2 regions of the Desulfosarcina sp. genome follow, and region 2 is predicted to be linked to the other one. Evidence: riboswitches for the same ligand, from Rfam matches in the RefSeq annotation. Region 2 holds a riboswitch; the other holds the start of a gene.
What was found. A riboswitch is a leader RNA that binds a small molecule or an ion and turns the genes downstream of it on or off. The one in region 2 is predicted to bind cobalamin.
Positions count from the first base shown of each region.

Region 1: another riboswitch for cobalamin. It lies ahead of ACZCED_RS08485 (FecCD family ABC transporter permease); the one in region 2 lies ahead of ACZCED_RS20625 (sirohydrochlorin cobaltochelatase).

Region 1 covers NZ_JBUOIV010000013.1:8,073-15,273, forward strand. The annotation lists gene ACZCED_RS08470 (tetratricopeptide repeat protein) at 1-8, opposite strand, end outside; gene selA (L-seryl-tRNA(Sec) selenium transferase) at 13-1,455, opposite strand; gene ACZCED_RS08480 (HDOD domain-containing protein) at 1,623-2,960, opposite strand; cobalamin riboswitch at 3,292-3,495, shown strand; gene ACZCED_RS08485 (FecCD family ABC transporter permease) at 3,715-4,779, shown strand; gene ACZCED_RS08490 (ABC transporter ATP-binding protein) at 4,782-5,558, shown strand; gene ACZCED_RS08495 (ABC transporter substrate-binding protein) at 5,648-6,511, shown strand; gene ACZCED_RS08500 (cobyrinate a,c-diamide synthase) at 6,560-7,201, shown strand, end outside.
Region 2 covers NZ_JBUOIV010000060.1:23,719-30,919, reverse strand. The annotation lists gene ACZCED_RS20645 (2-dehydropantoate 2-reductase) at 1-885, opposite strand, end outside; gene ACZCED_RS20640 (helix-turn-helix domain-containing protein) at 1,006-1,560, opposite strand; gene ACZCED_RS20635 (LysE family translocator) at 1,661-2,266, shown strand; gene ACZCED_RS20630 (alpha/beta hydrolase) at 2,309-3,133, shown strand; cobalamin riboswitch at 3,266-3,454, shown strand; gene ACZCED_RS20625 (sirohydrochlorin cobaltochelatase) at 3,759-4,643, shown strand; gene ACZCED_RS20620 (aldo/keto reductase) at 4,771-5,871, opposite strand; gene ACZCED_RS20615 (pentapeptide repeat-containing protein) at 6,079-7,092, opposite strand; gene ACZCED_RS20610 (hypothetical protein) at 7,095-7,201, opposite strand, start outside.

The sequences.
Region 1 (7,201 bases), on a different contig from region 2:
CCTGCCATCCATTCACCTTCCATGGGTACCGACGGCCAGCATGTCTGCAAAGGCCTTTTCAATGATATCCAGCTCTTCTTCCTGCAGGGTCCGGGGGTCCACGATGAACCGGTCGTTTTCGATCCTGCCGATAATGGGCGGATTGTTCTTGCGCATCCACCGCTCCACGGCATTGACGGACATTCCGTCTGCAGAAACGCCCAGGCAACGGCTGGGCAGGTCCAGCATCGGCAATGAACCCCCTCCGGCCTTTGAGGAAATATCCAACAATTCCACTTTCAGTCGTCCGCCGGGCACCCGTTCGAGGCGGGATTTCAATTCTGCGGCCCTTCCCTGGATGGCGGTCAGCGGCAGCGTGAGCATTCTCAAGGTGGGAATCTGGTGTACTGCCTGAGGCTCGTCGCGGTAGAGCTGCAAGGTGGCTTCAAGGGCCGCCAGGGTCATTTTGTCAATACGCAGGGCCCGGGTCAACGAATTGGCTTTGATGCGGTCGATGTGCCGCTTGCCGCCTAAAATGATACCGGCCTGGGGGCCGCCCAGCAGCTTGTCGCCGCTGAAGGTGACCACATCCACCCCGGCGGCCAGGGATTCCTGGACAGTGGGTTCCTTGATCAGGCCGTATTTGGAAAAATCCACCAGGGTGCCGCTGCCCAAATCTTCCATGACAGGAAGGCCGTGCCGCCTGCCGATCGACACCAGATCGGGCAGGGAAACCGCGGCGGTGAAGCCCACGATACTGTAGTTGCTGGTGTGGACCTTGAGCAGCAGGCCGGTGCGTTCACCGATGGCATTTTCATAGTCCCGGGTGTGGGTTCGGTTGGTGGTTCCCACCTCTTTTAATATTGCGCCGCTTTTGGCCATCACATCCGGGATCCGGTAGGATCCGCCGATTTCCACCAGTTCGCCGCGGGACACAATCACCTCCTGGCCCGTGGCCAGGGTGTCCAGGCAGAGCAGGGTGGCCGCGGCATTGTTGTTCACGACCATGGCCGCCGGGGCCCCGCTCAGTTCACACAGGATGCCTTCCACGGCACTGTAGCGTGACCCGCGTCGCCCTGCCTTGAGATCAAACTCCAAATTGGAATAGCGGCTGGAGATGGTTGTGAGATTCTCCATCACCTCCGGGGAAAGCAGGGAGCGGCCTAAATTGGTGTGCACCACGACCCCGGTGGCGTTGACAGTGCGCCTCAGCTTCAGGGCCATGGTTCGTGCGGCCCGCTTTTTAACTTCCGCAACCAAGGCGTTGGGGGAGAAACAACTGCTGTCCGGTGGGGCATCCGATTCGATAATCCGTTCCCGCAGGGCATCGATGGCAGCTCGGATGGACGGAATCAACACCGATTTGGGAATCTGTTCAAAGCGCCCTTGGTCTGCTCCACACTCCAGGATGCGGTCCACTCCGGGGAGCAGTTTCAAAAGGGCCTGTCGGTTTTCATCCATGGACGTGACTTTCATACAGGTTTCGGGTCGGTTGGCTGCGGTAAGGAGGATGGCGTTGGGCCAACCCGTCCGAGCACCGGGTTGCATCATATGGCGATGGGCCGTAAAAGGCGCTTTCCCATCGAATGTTGCATTGTCTTGCCATTGGGCATGAGCGTTTCAATGTCCTTGGGATTATTGGCCTACGTCGTTTCCATGGCCGGTTCAAAGACTTTTTCCGGAATCAGGTCCACGAGATCGCATAACTGCCCGGTGGACAAACCGAGTTGTGACAGGTGGTCGGCGATGCGATCCGTACCCATGCGCTCAAGTTCGAGACCGCTGTGAAATCGGGACATGAGCAGATCCCCCAGGTAGACGATGGTGGTCAGGGGATCGTTGTTGGGGTTCTCCTCGGGCCGATGGTGAAATCGGATGGCATTGGCGAGGGAGGCGGGCAGGGACCAATTTTTTGCCAGTATTTCGCCCACCCGCGTGTGGTCCATGCCCAGGACCCGGGTCTCCACATCGATGATTTCGGACTGGCGGTCCTGAAATTCACGGTAGAGCATCGGATAGGCGCCGGTGATATACTGGTCCAGCACCACCTTGCCGATATCGTGCAGCAGCCCGGCCGTGTAAGCGACGCCGGGCAAGGCTTTTCCGGTCATGCCGGCAATTTTCTCGGCGATCATGGCGGTTCCGACAGCGTGGTGGTAAAGGCCGCCCTTGCACAGGCTGTAGCCATTACCGCTCTGGCTGTAATAGCTTTGCACGGCCGCGGAGATAACCAGTTTGATGAACAGTTCCTGGCCGAGAAAGACCAGTGCATGGTCTAGGGAGACCACGTCATGGCGTTTGGTGAACAAGGCTGAATTGCACAACTGAATGGTTCTGGCGCTGATGACCTGGTCTTTTTTAACCTCTCCGGAGACCTTGTCGATATCGTAAGTGCCGTCCTCGATGATGCGCAGCACTTTCAGGGCCACCTGGGGGATCGGCCGGATGGTTTCGATGGCCTGCCGGACGTCCGACAGGGCCGGTGACGGTTCGCCGGCCTTGATATCCGGCGCGTCGAATCCGGCAGGCCGAATGCGGCATTTCCAGCGCTGCATGTCGAGTTCGATACCGCAGGTGAAAAACCCACCGGTTTCCGATCGAGCCACGGTAATGCCTTCGGTCTCCAGTGCCGCCACGGTTTTTTCCGCGGTTCTCCCGCCGATGTCGAGGTTCATGTCCTGGGGGGTCAATGGGCCCACCAGGGCACCGCCGGCAATCACCGCCTGCATGTTTTCACGGGTGGCCCCCATGTCCAGCAATTGCTTCAAAAACAATGGCATGCTGGTGGTGGCATATTTTTCCGGCTGGTCCATGCTCCAGGAGCCGACCGGCTCGGGCAGCAGCAGGTGGTTCAGCCCCCCGACACCGGCGCTGGCATCGAATACGGCCACCCCTACGCAGGTGCCTAAGAATGCCTGAAGCAGACGGGGCTGCGCATGACCGACCTCGAAAGATCCGGAGGCCACATGATATTTTTTCAAGACCCCCATCGTAGGGATGCCTTCCCTTTGTTTGAACCGCTAAACCGTGCGTGTTCCCCGCGGGTTGCCGCGGGGAGGGATCAATTTCTAACCGTAAGACATACCATCATTATCATGTTGTTTTCAACCACAGGATCACCTTTTTCCATCCAAGGAATATCCGGTCAATATGGCGCGCCAACACGGTGCGAAAGGATCGGCCGACACCGTAAACAGCGGATATGGGAATGGGCGGGTGCCATGGCCTGTTCAGCGCATCCATACCCGGCCCGAGCCTGCGCAATTATTTTTCAGCGCGGTCCTTATGCATTGACAGGCCAGGGGATTTGACCTACAAGCGGAGACGCAAGGTGCGTTTCGCTTAATAGGGAATCCCGTGAAAACCGGGAGCGGTCCCGCCGCTGTAACCCTCGTTTCTTTCATCTGGATGGAAGGAATCCGTCGGGCCATATGCCACTGTTCCGGGAAACCGGTGTGGGAAGGCGCCCAACGGGTCTGGGGAAGCCAGAAGACCTGCCTTGCCTTTGTGCCGGAGAGCCTTCTTGGAAAAGCGTTCTCGGCCATTCATACGTTGAGGGCCAAGTAAAATGGGTGCAACCCTTCGAACCGGTGGACAGGTTTGAAGGGTTTTTGTTTTGGAAGTCGATCTGACCGCCCGTTGCCGGCAGACCCGTCATTGAAGATAAACGAGCCTCCCGTTGCGGCCTGGAAACCGGGTGCAGGGAGAAACAACCGGTAGAAAGCTAAAACGACCATGCCTGATGCCTCGTCCACCACGTCTCACCACCGACTGCAGAATCACAGCCTTCTCATGGCCGGCCTGCTGGCCCTGGCCCTGGCAGTGGCCATCAGCCTGTCGGCCGGCATGGGATATATGAAGATTGCCTGGGTGGATGTGCTGCGGGTGGTGGGCGGCAGCCTGACAGGAAACGCGGGCCTGATCGCCGACGTGGACGAGTTGACGAGGGTCGTCGTCATGGAGGTTCGCCTGCCGCGCATCCTCACCGCCGCAGCCGTGGGCGGCGGGCTGGCCCTGTGCGGCGTGGTTTTCCAGGGTATCCTGCTCAACCCCCTGGCCGATCCATACACCTTGGGGGTCTCTGCCGGCGCCGCCTTCGGTGCCGCCCTGGCGCTTTTGCTGAACCTGACCGTGGCGGGAATCTACAGTGTGCCCGTGTGCGCATTCATCGGTGCCACCGCCACGTTGATGCTGGTGGTCTACCTCTCCTCGTCGGCCGGCGGCGCCAATGCCAACAACCTGATCCTTTCGGGAATCATTGTCGCGGCCATTCTTTCCGCCGGCATCAGTTTCCTGAAGTTCGTGGCCGATGAGCAGGTGTCGGTGATCATTTTCTGGCTCATGGGCAGCTTCGCGTCGAAAACCTGGATCGATGTGGGCCTTTCCGGCACCTTTCTTCTGGTCGGGCTGTTGGTCTTCGTCTTCTACGCCCGCGATCTGAACCTGCTGTGCCTGGGCCGGCGGGCTGCCGCATCGTTGGGCGTGGATGCCCACCGGGTTCCCTGGATCCTTCTGGTTACGGCCTCGATGGTGGCGTCAGCCTGCGTGTCCGTTTCGGGCATTATCGGATTCGTCGGGCTGCTGGTGCCCCACATGATGCGTGCCCTGGTCGGGCCGGACAACCGTCGCCTGCTGCCCCTGTCCCTTTTCAGCGGAGCGTTCCTGCTCTTGTGCGCCGATACGGTGACCCGGGCCGTTTTGCCCCATGAAATCCCCATCGGGGTGCTCACGGCGCTGATCGGCGGTCCCTTTTTCTGCTACCTGTTTCGAAAACGCCAGACCGGCGGGAGGGGATTCTAAGCGTGGGCTTTGCACTTTGCGGCATCGGTTTCGCCCACCCGGGCAAGGCCCTGTTCGAGGGTCTGGACCTGGAACTGCCTGCCGGCCGTTTTATCGGCATCGTCGGTCCCAACGGCTGCGGCAAGACCACGCTGCTCGACCTGATCTGCCGGCACATCACGCCCCATCAAGGCCACATCCACTACGCGGGCAGGCCTTTGGGCGAATACGGCAGGCGGGAACTGGCCAGACAGATTGCGCTGGTGCCCCAGGACTACGCAGTCAATTTTCCCTTTACGGTCGAAGAAGTGGTTTTCATGGGGCGGTACCCCCATACGCCCCGATTCGGCGCACCATCCGCCGAAGACCTGGACCGGGTGGCCCGGACCATGGCCGACTGCGATGTGATGGCATTCAAGGATCGGCCCATCACGTCGTTGAGCGGGGGCGAGCGACAGCGGGTGATCTTTGCACGGGCGCTGGCCCAGGACACCCCGGTGCTGGTGCTGGACGAGGCCACGGCCAATCTGGACGTCCGCCATACCCTGACGCTGCTCGACCGAGTGTCCGGGCTGGTTCAGAATGAGCGGCGGACGGTGATCGCCGTGTTTCAGGACCTGAATCTGGCATCGGCATACAGCCAGGAAATCATTATGGTCAAAGGGGGCCGGGTGGTTGCTGCCGGCCCCACGGCTGAGGTGTTCACTCCGCAAAACCTGGAACGGGTGTTCGACGTTCAGGCCCGGGTTGCGCTGGACGATTTTACCGGACGGCTTCAGGTCCGATACAAAAGATGCTGATTGAGGGATTGATAACAAAACAGACCATCTACAGCCTTCTGATCGCATGGCTGTTTTGGGGCAGCTCCGGTCTTGCCGATGATTTTCCGATGGATGAAACCGTGCGGGACCATGCCCCCTATGAACGCATCATCTCTCTTTATGGCGCCCATACAGAGAATTTACTGGCGATGGGTGCGGCCGACCGGCTCATCGGCATCGATGGCCAGTCGGCCGATCTGACCGGAGCTGCAGGAAAGCAGATATTTTCCTATCACGACGACCCGGAGCGGTTTTTGGCCGCCCGTCCGGACCTGGTCCTGATCCGGCCCATGATCGACCGCGGGTATCCCCGGTTGGTGCAGCGGTTGAAACAGAGTGGAATCCAGGTGGTGTCGGTGCAGCCTTCCACCGTGGACCATCTGGCGGCATACTGGCGGCTGTTGGGCCGGTTAACGGGAAGGGACGCGCAAGCCGATGGCATGCATCGCGCCTTTCAGGCGGCGGTGGCGGACTTCCGTCGGCTGTCCGCGCAGGTGGACCAGCCTCAGCGGGTTTACTTCGAGGCCATCCACCGAAAAATGAAAACGTTCACGCCCCAGGCCATGGCCATTTTTGCCCTGGAAACGGCGGGCGGCATCAATGTGGCCGGCGATGCCCCGGTGCGCGAAAAAAACAATATCGCGGTATACGGAAAGGAGCGGCTGCTCTCCCATGCCGCCGAAATCGATGTTTTCCTTTCCCAACAGGGCGCCATGAACCAGGTCTCCGTGGAGGCGATCATGGCTGAACCGGGATTCGGCGCCATCAAGGCCGTCAAGGCGGGACAGGTTTACCTGGTGGACGAGACCGTCGTCTCGCGTCCGACCTTGGGGCTGCTCAAAGGAATATACCGGATCGGCTGCCTGCTCTATCCTGACGTATACTGTGCGGCGGGCCGGACCATCCTGGCAATGGCCGGCATGAGTGACTGACACCATAAGCAAGCAATCTTTCAGGAGGATGATATCAAAGGCATCGTCATCGCCGGCACCCACAGCGGGGCCGGTAAAACCACCATCACGCTGGGTCTGATGGCCGCGCTCACTGCCCGGGGGTATAAAGTTGCGCCGTTCAAGGTGGGGCCGGATTTCATCGATCCCGGCCATCACAGCCGGGTCACCGGTCGGGCCAGCCGCAACCTGGACGGGTGGATGCTTTCGCAGGCGTATAACCTGAAAACGTTCGCCAGGCACACCGTCGGTGCCGACATCGCCGTCGTGGAGGGGGTGATGGGCCTGTACGACGGTTATGACGGACGCAGTGAGGCGGGCTCCACCGCCCAGATGGCCAAGTGGCTGGGCCTGCCGGTGGTGCTGGTGGTGGGGGCACGCTCCATGGCCCGCAGTGCAGCCGCCCTGGTGCAGGGATTCGAAGGCTTTGATGATGCGCTCTCCTTTGCCGGTGTGTGCTTCAATCACCTGGGCAGCGACCGCCATCTGGACTACCTGAAAGCGGCCATGGACGGCCACGTGCGCATGCCGGTGCTGGGCGGCCTGATGCGTGATGAAGCCATTGCCATTCCCGAGCGGCACCTGGGGCTGGTGACCCGGGAGGACCATGACCTGTCTGAAGCTGACCGCGGACTCCTGGCGGCCCTGATTGAAAAGCAGCTGGATCTCGAT
Region 2 (7,201 bases):
GTAAATGAATGCGTTCAACGGTGTTGCCACGCCCGCTTCCCGTCCTAAGCGGACAACGGCACCGTTCCAAAAGTCCAGTTCAGATGGCTTCCCGTCTGCGATATCCCGGTGCAGTGACGTCGTTCCATGTTGGGGTAGCGTGTCCATAAACGCCATCGTCTGTTTTATGGTATCCTTCTTTATCGCGATTCGCTTTGCCTGGGCCACCGCCAACACCTCGGCCATGGACTGCTCCAACATCCGGCGTGTTTCAGGCAGGCTGCGGATGACGCCGATTGGCGCATCAGTTATCGCTCCAACCCCACCCCAGGAGACAACAAATAAAAACTTTTGCCACAGGGCGGCTTCAATATCCGAAGGGACATCCACGGCGATACCGGATCTTACGAAAACCTGACGCAATCGTTCTGTGCGCTCGCTGGGCCGTTTGTCCAATTCTCCAATGGCGATGTAAGGGTCCGCCCCGGCATGGCGAATGTGCCCGGCGTCGACCTTGAAGCTGATGATCTTCGCCAAACCGCCCACGACATGCTTGGCACCGAATTCGTCGGCTATCTGACCGGCCGCCTCAACACCGTTCTGCAGGGGAACGATGGTGGTTTCAGGTCCGACTAAAGGGCGCAATGCCTGCAATACCGTTGCTACCTGCATGGCCTTTACCCCGAGAAGCACCATATCCACGGTCCCTACCTGGGCCGGATCGTCGGTTGCCTGAACAGGGTCCACCACAAAGTCGCCTGAAACGCTATCCACACGCAATCCGTGCTCGCGCATGGCTTCAAGGTGGTTTCCACGGGCGATGAAGGTCACTTCCTCTCCGGACCGGGCCAGGCGTGCACCGAAATAACCTCCAGCGCCGCCGGCTCCAAATATGGCAATGCGCATGACCACCTCCCTGAAGAAATCTCCGGAAAAACATTTTTTAAAAGAAATTCTGCCCTGACCAATAAGCCATTCGATGCCTCAATACATCTGGCCGTCCTTTTCATCGAAACCCGGGAAAAGTTAGGAAAGATAGCTGATCTGCATGATGGCCGAAGCCGGTTTTTTACCGATGCACGTATACTGGTGTGGACAATTGGCCTGAAATTTAAGGAATTCGTTTTCCTTTACCTCAAAATCGTTACCGTCTACGGAAATTTGAAGCCTTCCTTTGGTAACAAATACATATTCATAGACATTTCCCTGATGGGGTTCCCCCGAGAAAACGGTGCCCGGGTCAATTTCAACGTAATAGGTTTCAAAAGGCTGCTGGGGCTCGAAGGGTATTAAGGGATAGAGGCGATAATGTTCAGATGCCGCCGTCAGGGGTTTCTCCCCAGCGAACGATCTCACTTCGGCCTGAACGATCGGCTTGCTGAGCAATGTGGAAAAGGATACGTGCAACCCGTTGGCGATTTTCCATATCGTCGCGATAGTCGGGCTGGACTTGCCGGTTTCAATCTGCCGCAGCATGCTTTTACTGACACCGGTAAGTTCGGACAACTGATCGAGGCTCAGGCTTCTGTTGTCTCTTATCGTCCGGAGGTTCGCAGCAATTAAATCGATCGATGGATCCATATAGCATACATATTGACAATATATTGTTTTTAAGTTTATATAACGATTAAATATGTGTTAAATAATACGTCATTTTTTCTCCTAATACAAGAGGTGTTTGGTGAACCTCGAACTTGCACCGCTCATGTCGTTCGTGGTGATAACGACCTTTACCCCCGGGCCCAACAATATTTCCAGTGCCTCCATGGGAGTGAGGGTCGGCTACCGGAAATCAGTTAACTACCTTTTTGGGATTGCTTCCGGGTTCTTCGTCATCATGATTGCCTGTGCCTACCTTTCCAGTGCCTTGCTGACGATCATACCGGCTGCAGAACGATATTTACGGTGGATTGGTGCCGGTTACATTTTATGGCTCGCCACAGGCCTGTTGCGCGCCAACTATTCATTTGTCGAACCCGAGGGGACAGCAACGGCATTCATCCAAGGATTTATGCTGCAGCTTTTCAATCCAAAGGTCTTTATTTATGGTTTGACGCTGTATTCGACATTTCTTGCCACGATCTCGAACCGGTTGGATTACCTTTCCTTGTTTGCCGTTGCATTCGCATTGATCGCATTTACCGCCACGTCGTTGTGGGTTTTAGCGGGTGCCACCATCAAAAACAAATTGGAAAATGATCGGGTCAGAAGCGTCGTAAACACGATGTTATCATTCCTGCTCATATACACGGCCATCGAACTCTCAGGCGTAGCAACCTTTTGGTAAATTTTTTTGAAATTGGCGGTTGCGAGAAGAAAAACGACAACTATGAAAAGCATCTTACAATCCATCCCCAAATTATTGCCCGCCCTGTTGCTGCTTTTCATCGGTGGAATAACCGCCTGCATCCATCCCGTTCGCCGATTGGTGTTTCAGCCACATAACATTCAGTCGGCACCCTCGTTTCCGGACGATTCAACTCATTTGAAGCGGTTCTGGCTGAAAACGGACCAGGGTGAAGTGGAAGGGTGGCTATTTGAGGGCAACGGGGTCGATGCATCCCAACCGGGGCCAGGGGTGCTGATGGCCCACGGCAATCGAGAGCTGATCGACTTTTACTTGAAGCGGGCGCAGATGTATCAACGCATGGGCTACAGCGTGCTTTTAGGCGAATATCGCGGATACGGAAGAAGCGCCGGAACGCCCAGCCGGGAACGCATTGCCTCCGATTACAGGCGATTCTATGACCATCTGGTATCACTGCCGGTCGTGGACGCCAACCGTATCGTATTCCATGGCCGTTCATTGGGTGGGAGCGTCCTGAGTGAGCTTTCCCGGCATCGCCAGCCGGCCGCCATCATCGTCGAATCAACATTCACGTCCATTAAGGCGATGGCCCATGGTGCGCCGGACATACTCCTTTCGGACAATTACGACACCGTTTCGGCATTATTGACCTACCCGGGTCCACTTTTAATCATCCACGGCAATCGGGACAAAGTGGTTCCTGTTAACCACGCCTTGGAGATTAAGAGACAAATTCCACGTGCCGAAGTGATACTTTACGATTGCGGGCACAGCGACTGCCCGCCGCAATGGGAAACCTACTGGAAAGACATCTCTGGTTTTTTAAAACCGTTGGTATCCGATTGAAATCGCGACAAAGGTTCAGCAAAAGCGATCCACCGTATACATGCAGCAGTATCTCTTGGCTTGGATAGTTACTTACCGGACAACCATCTCGGAAAAATAGTTTTTAGCATTTGACAAAAACGATCCGTTTGGATATGGCATTCTATCAAAGGTGCCCGGAAGGGCTTGATAGGAAATCCCGTTGGAATCGGGAGCGGTCCCGCCGCTGTAATCGGGGACGAAATCTGCAGATGCCACTGTTTTGTGCATCATCGAAACGGGAAGGCGCAGAGAGTAGGATGATCCGAGAGCCAGAAGACCTGCCTTGTTAAATGCCGCCAATCCCCCGATGGAAGGGGTCCGGTAATATAGCGATAGGGCCAAGAAAGCTGGGTGCAGCCCTTCATGCCAATGTCCGCATGAAGGGCTTTTTTATGCCGGTGAATGCCGCACCCGCACGGATAAAGCGACGGAGGGTTTCTGGGCAGTTAGTCCTTCATCGCTTTATCCGTGTTATGAATTTCAATTTCATCCGGCCGATTTGTCATGCGCGCAGGCGATGCCGCTGCATTCGCGGATCCTGATCATCGGGTTGCGCAGATCAGATAGGGGCATTCGACATTGACCATTAACAAGGAGGATTAAGGTGAGAACAAAAACAAGCGTGGGGATAGTGATGCTTCTGCTATGCGTTGTAATTTCTACAAATGGCCTTGCCTCTGCCGGCCATGGCAATCAGGCGATTAAAAAGGTGGGTATTCTTTTGGTTGCCTTCGGGTCGAGTGAAGCATCCGCCCAGGTCTCTTTTGAAAATATTGATAACAAAGTTAAAGCCGCCTATCCCGACATCCCTGTTCGCTGGGCATATACGTCGCACATCATCCGCGAGAAATTGGCCAAGCAGGGTAAACATCTGGACTCTCCCGAGGTTGCTCTGGCCAAAATGGTGGATGAGAAATTTACCCATGTGGCCGTCCAATCCCTGCACACTATTGGCGGTGCAGAATATCACGATTTACGGAAAACGGTGGGGGCCTTTAAAAGCTTGGGCGGCTTCCAGAAAGTGATTCTTGGCTATCCCCTCATGGCCAGCCAGGAAGACATGGTGCGCACGGTGGACGCCATTTTGGCAACCATCCCGAAAGAGCGGAAAGAAAATGAAGCCATCGTGCTCATGGGACACGGCACACACCACCCATCCAACGCTTTTTACGCCGCACTGATGTTCCAGCTGCAGCTCAAGGACCCCAACATCTTTGTGGGCACTGTTGAAGGATACCCAGAAGTCGATCTGGTCAAGGAACTGATGCTGAAAAAAAAGATTAAAAAAACCTATCTGATGCCGTTCATGTCGGTTGCCGGCGACCATGCCAAAAACGACATGGCCGGCGATGAAGAAGACTCTTGGAAATCAATTCTTACAAAGGCTGGCATTGAATGCGTTCCTGTCCTCAAGGGAACTGCGGAATTTGATGAGTTCGTGGACATATGGGTGGATCATATCCGCGGGCCACTCAGTCATTTCCGATAGCCATCAAATCGGTAAATGTCGGAAAACTGATTTTCTTTTTAATTCATTCCCGGATTGGAGAATTAGCACGCCGATTGCTGATCGATGAAACCGAAACAAAAAAGGTTCTTTTAGTTATACGCGTCGGCTAAGCCAGGTCCTCACAGGCATTTTTCACCACGAGACCGATGGGTATCCGTTGCGGACATTTTTTCTCCGCCATGCTGAAGTCGGCCTTGAGAATTTTCACCTTCAGGTCTTTCGGCAGCCGGCTGAATAAACGCGAGGCTTTTCTTCGATCGTTATAGCTGTTGGCGTACATGGAAGCGCGCATGATATCGCTGATCGGAAGGTCCGGGTCGATCCGGGATTCGCAGATTGCGGCACAACCGGCGCAGTAGCCGGGAGCCGTTCGTTGCGCATATCGTTTCATGCGCTGCTTGTCGCCTTCAGACAATTGCCGTCGATCCAGAGCCGCATCGACATTGGCCTGCAGGATCGTCAGGTTCGGCATTGCCGAGCAGATGCTGGCAATATGGGGATTTTCCCACACAGCCTTGAGTTTGGCCTGCTCGGCGGTATATCCCTGTTTTAAAAAGTTCTCGGTCATCTTCAGGGAATCATCGGTCTCGGATCCGATGGCGGCATAAAAGTTCGCCGTAAAAGCCGCCTGCGTTTTCATGGCGGTCAAACCTATTCCCGCCTTCACGCAGGCATCGACCGCTTTCTTCATTTCATTCTTTGCCATCAGCCGGTAGTTGTAACTCATCATGATTCCATCGATCCATCCCAGTCTGGCTGCCGCCAGCATGCTGGGTTCCATATTTTTATGGGCACTGAACCCAAACAGCCTTATCTTCCCTTGCGCTTTCGCCTTTTCAGCCCACGTTTTGACCGCATCGGTCAATTCATTTTTCACATCGCTGACGTAGTGGATGAAATACATATCGACGTAGGACGTATTCATTTTTTCAAGGGACGCATTTAATTTTTCGGTCAGTTTCTTCGGGTCCGATGTCGCCGATTTAGTCACCAGGAAGACCTGCTTGCGGTGCTCGGGAAAATTCTCAAAGTAGTTTCCGATGGCGGTTTCGTTTTTGCCCCAACCGTATGAATCCGCTGTATCCCAATAGGTCACGCCCATTTTAAAGGCCAACTTGAATAGGATCTGGTCATCACCTCTCAAGACGCCGCCCAGCGAAAGCATGGAGACATCGACGCCCGTTTTCCCGAATGGCCGTGTGGGCACCACCCTTTCGCGAGGCACCGACGCGGAAGCATTCGCGTGGGCCTGCCTCAATGCGCTAAAGGGCACGAGCGCTGCGCCTATACTACCTGCCCCGGCGGTTCTGATAAAAGCCCTTCTTGAAATTTTCCTCTTTTTCCCGGACATGCGAATAATCTCCTCTCGATCGACCGAACCGGCCATATTACGGCCAGGCCACCCGATGCCGGTCTATTGTTGACGACGGTCCCTGATTGAATCGAGCCACGTGCCGACCGGGATGAGTTGGCTGCCGTCGCCTTGTTCGGAAATATCGACCGGGCACTCGGGTATCTTGTCGATTTGCGCATCGGCCAAAGAAACCGAATGTACCTTGGCGTATTCAAAATTGACTGAATTCAGAATTGCCTTGTCGAAGGCAGCCCCCCTGAGATCGGCCATCTTGAAATTGGTATGGGTGCAGACGGACCCGGCCAACACGGCATGGGTCAAATCGGCTTCCCTGAATTGGGCACCCGACAGGTTGGACTTTCTGAAAGAAGCCCTGGAAAGGTCCGCCGCATAAAAGTCCGAATATTCAAAATTGCAGCGGGCCCAATAGGCATCTTCGGCCCTGGCGCCGGACAGGTCCATTTCCTGCACACTCGCCAGTCCGCCGCCGGACGCCGGCTTGTGCAGGACCAAGTTGATGGTCAGCGTTTTTAACACTTTTTTGTCGGTTTCGATGGAGAGTGCCGCGGACAGAACCTGCTTGGTCAATTGGACAAGCTGCGCTTTTCTTTCATCACTGACATTCCATTCGGACGGAAAAGATTTGAGCACCGAACCTAGCTTGACTGCCGCTGCAGCCCGTAAAATCGGTGATTCGTTAGCCAGTTCGCGAACGATGGATTGATACACCTCGTCGACATTTTTCCTGTCTTCAAAATTGATTCTCGCCTGCGTGCTTCGACTTTGGCCAACCAGGTAGCCGCCGACGGCACCGCCGACGGTAACGAACAGGGCAATCAGCTTGAGCCAGAACAGGCTCCCGGCGGTATCGCTTCGTATACGGCTTATCTCGGCATCGAGCTTACTGATCTCGTACTCGGTCTTCCTGTCGGAAAGGCCCTCGCTGGAGACGACGATCTCCCTGTCGATAAAATATTGCGCGCCATAGGTGGCCAGTAGAATCGTCAAGAAGATCACGGAGACGATAAAAATAATTCTTGAACCGCTTAACCCGGTTTTTGAGAATAGTTCCATGGTTACACCACCCTTGCAATATGACCGGATGTAACGGCCTTTCCGGAAATGCCGGTGCCGCGCCCGACAAAATGAAGCGCGATCGTTTTCCTTTTGATATCGATGTGGA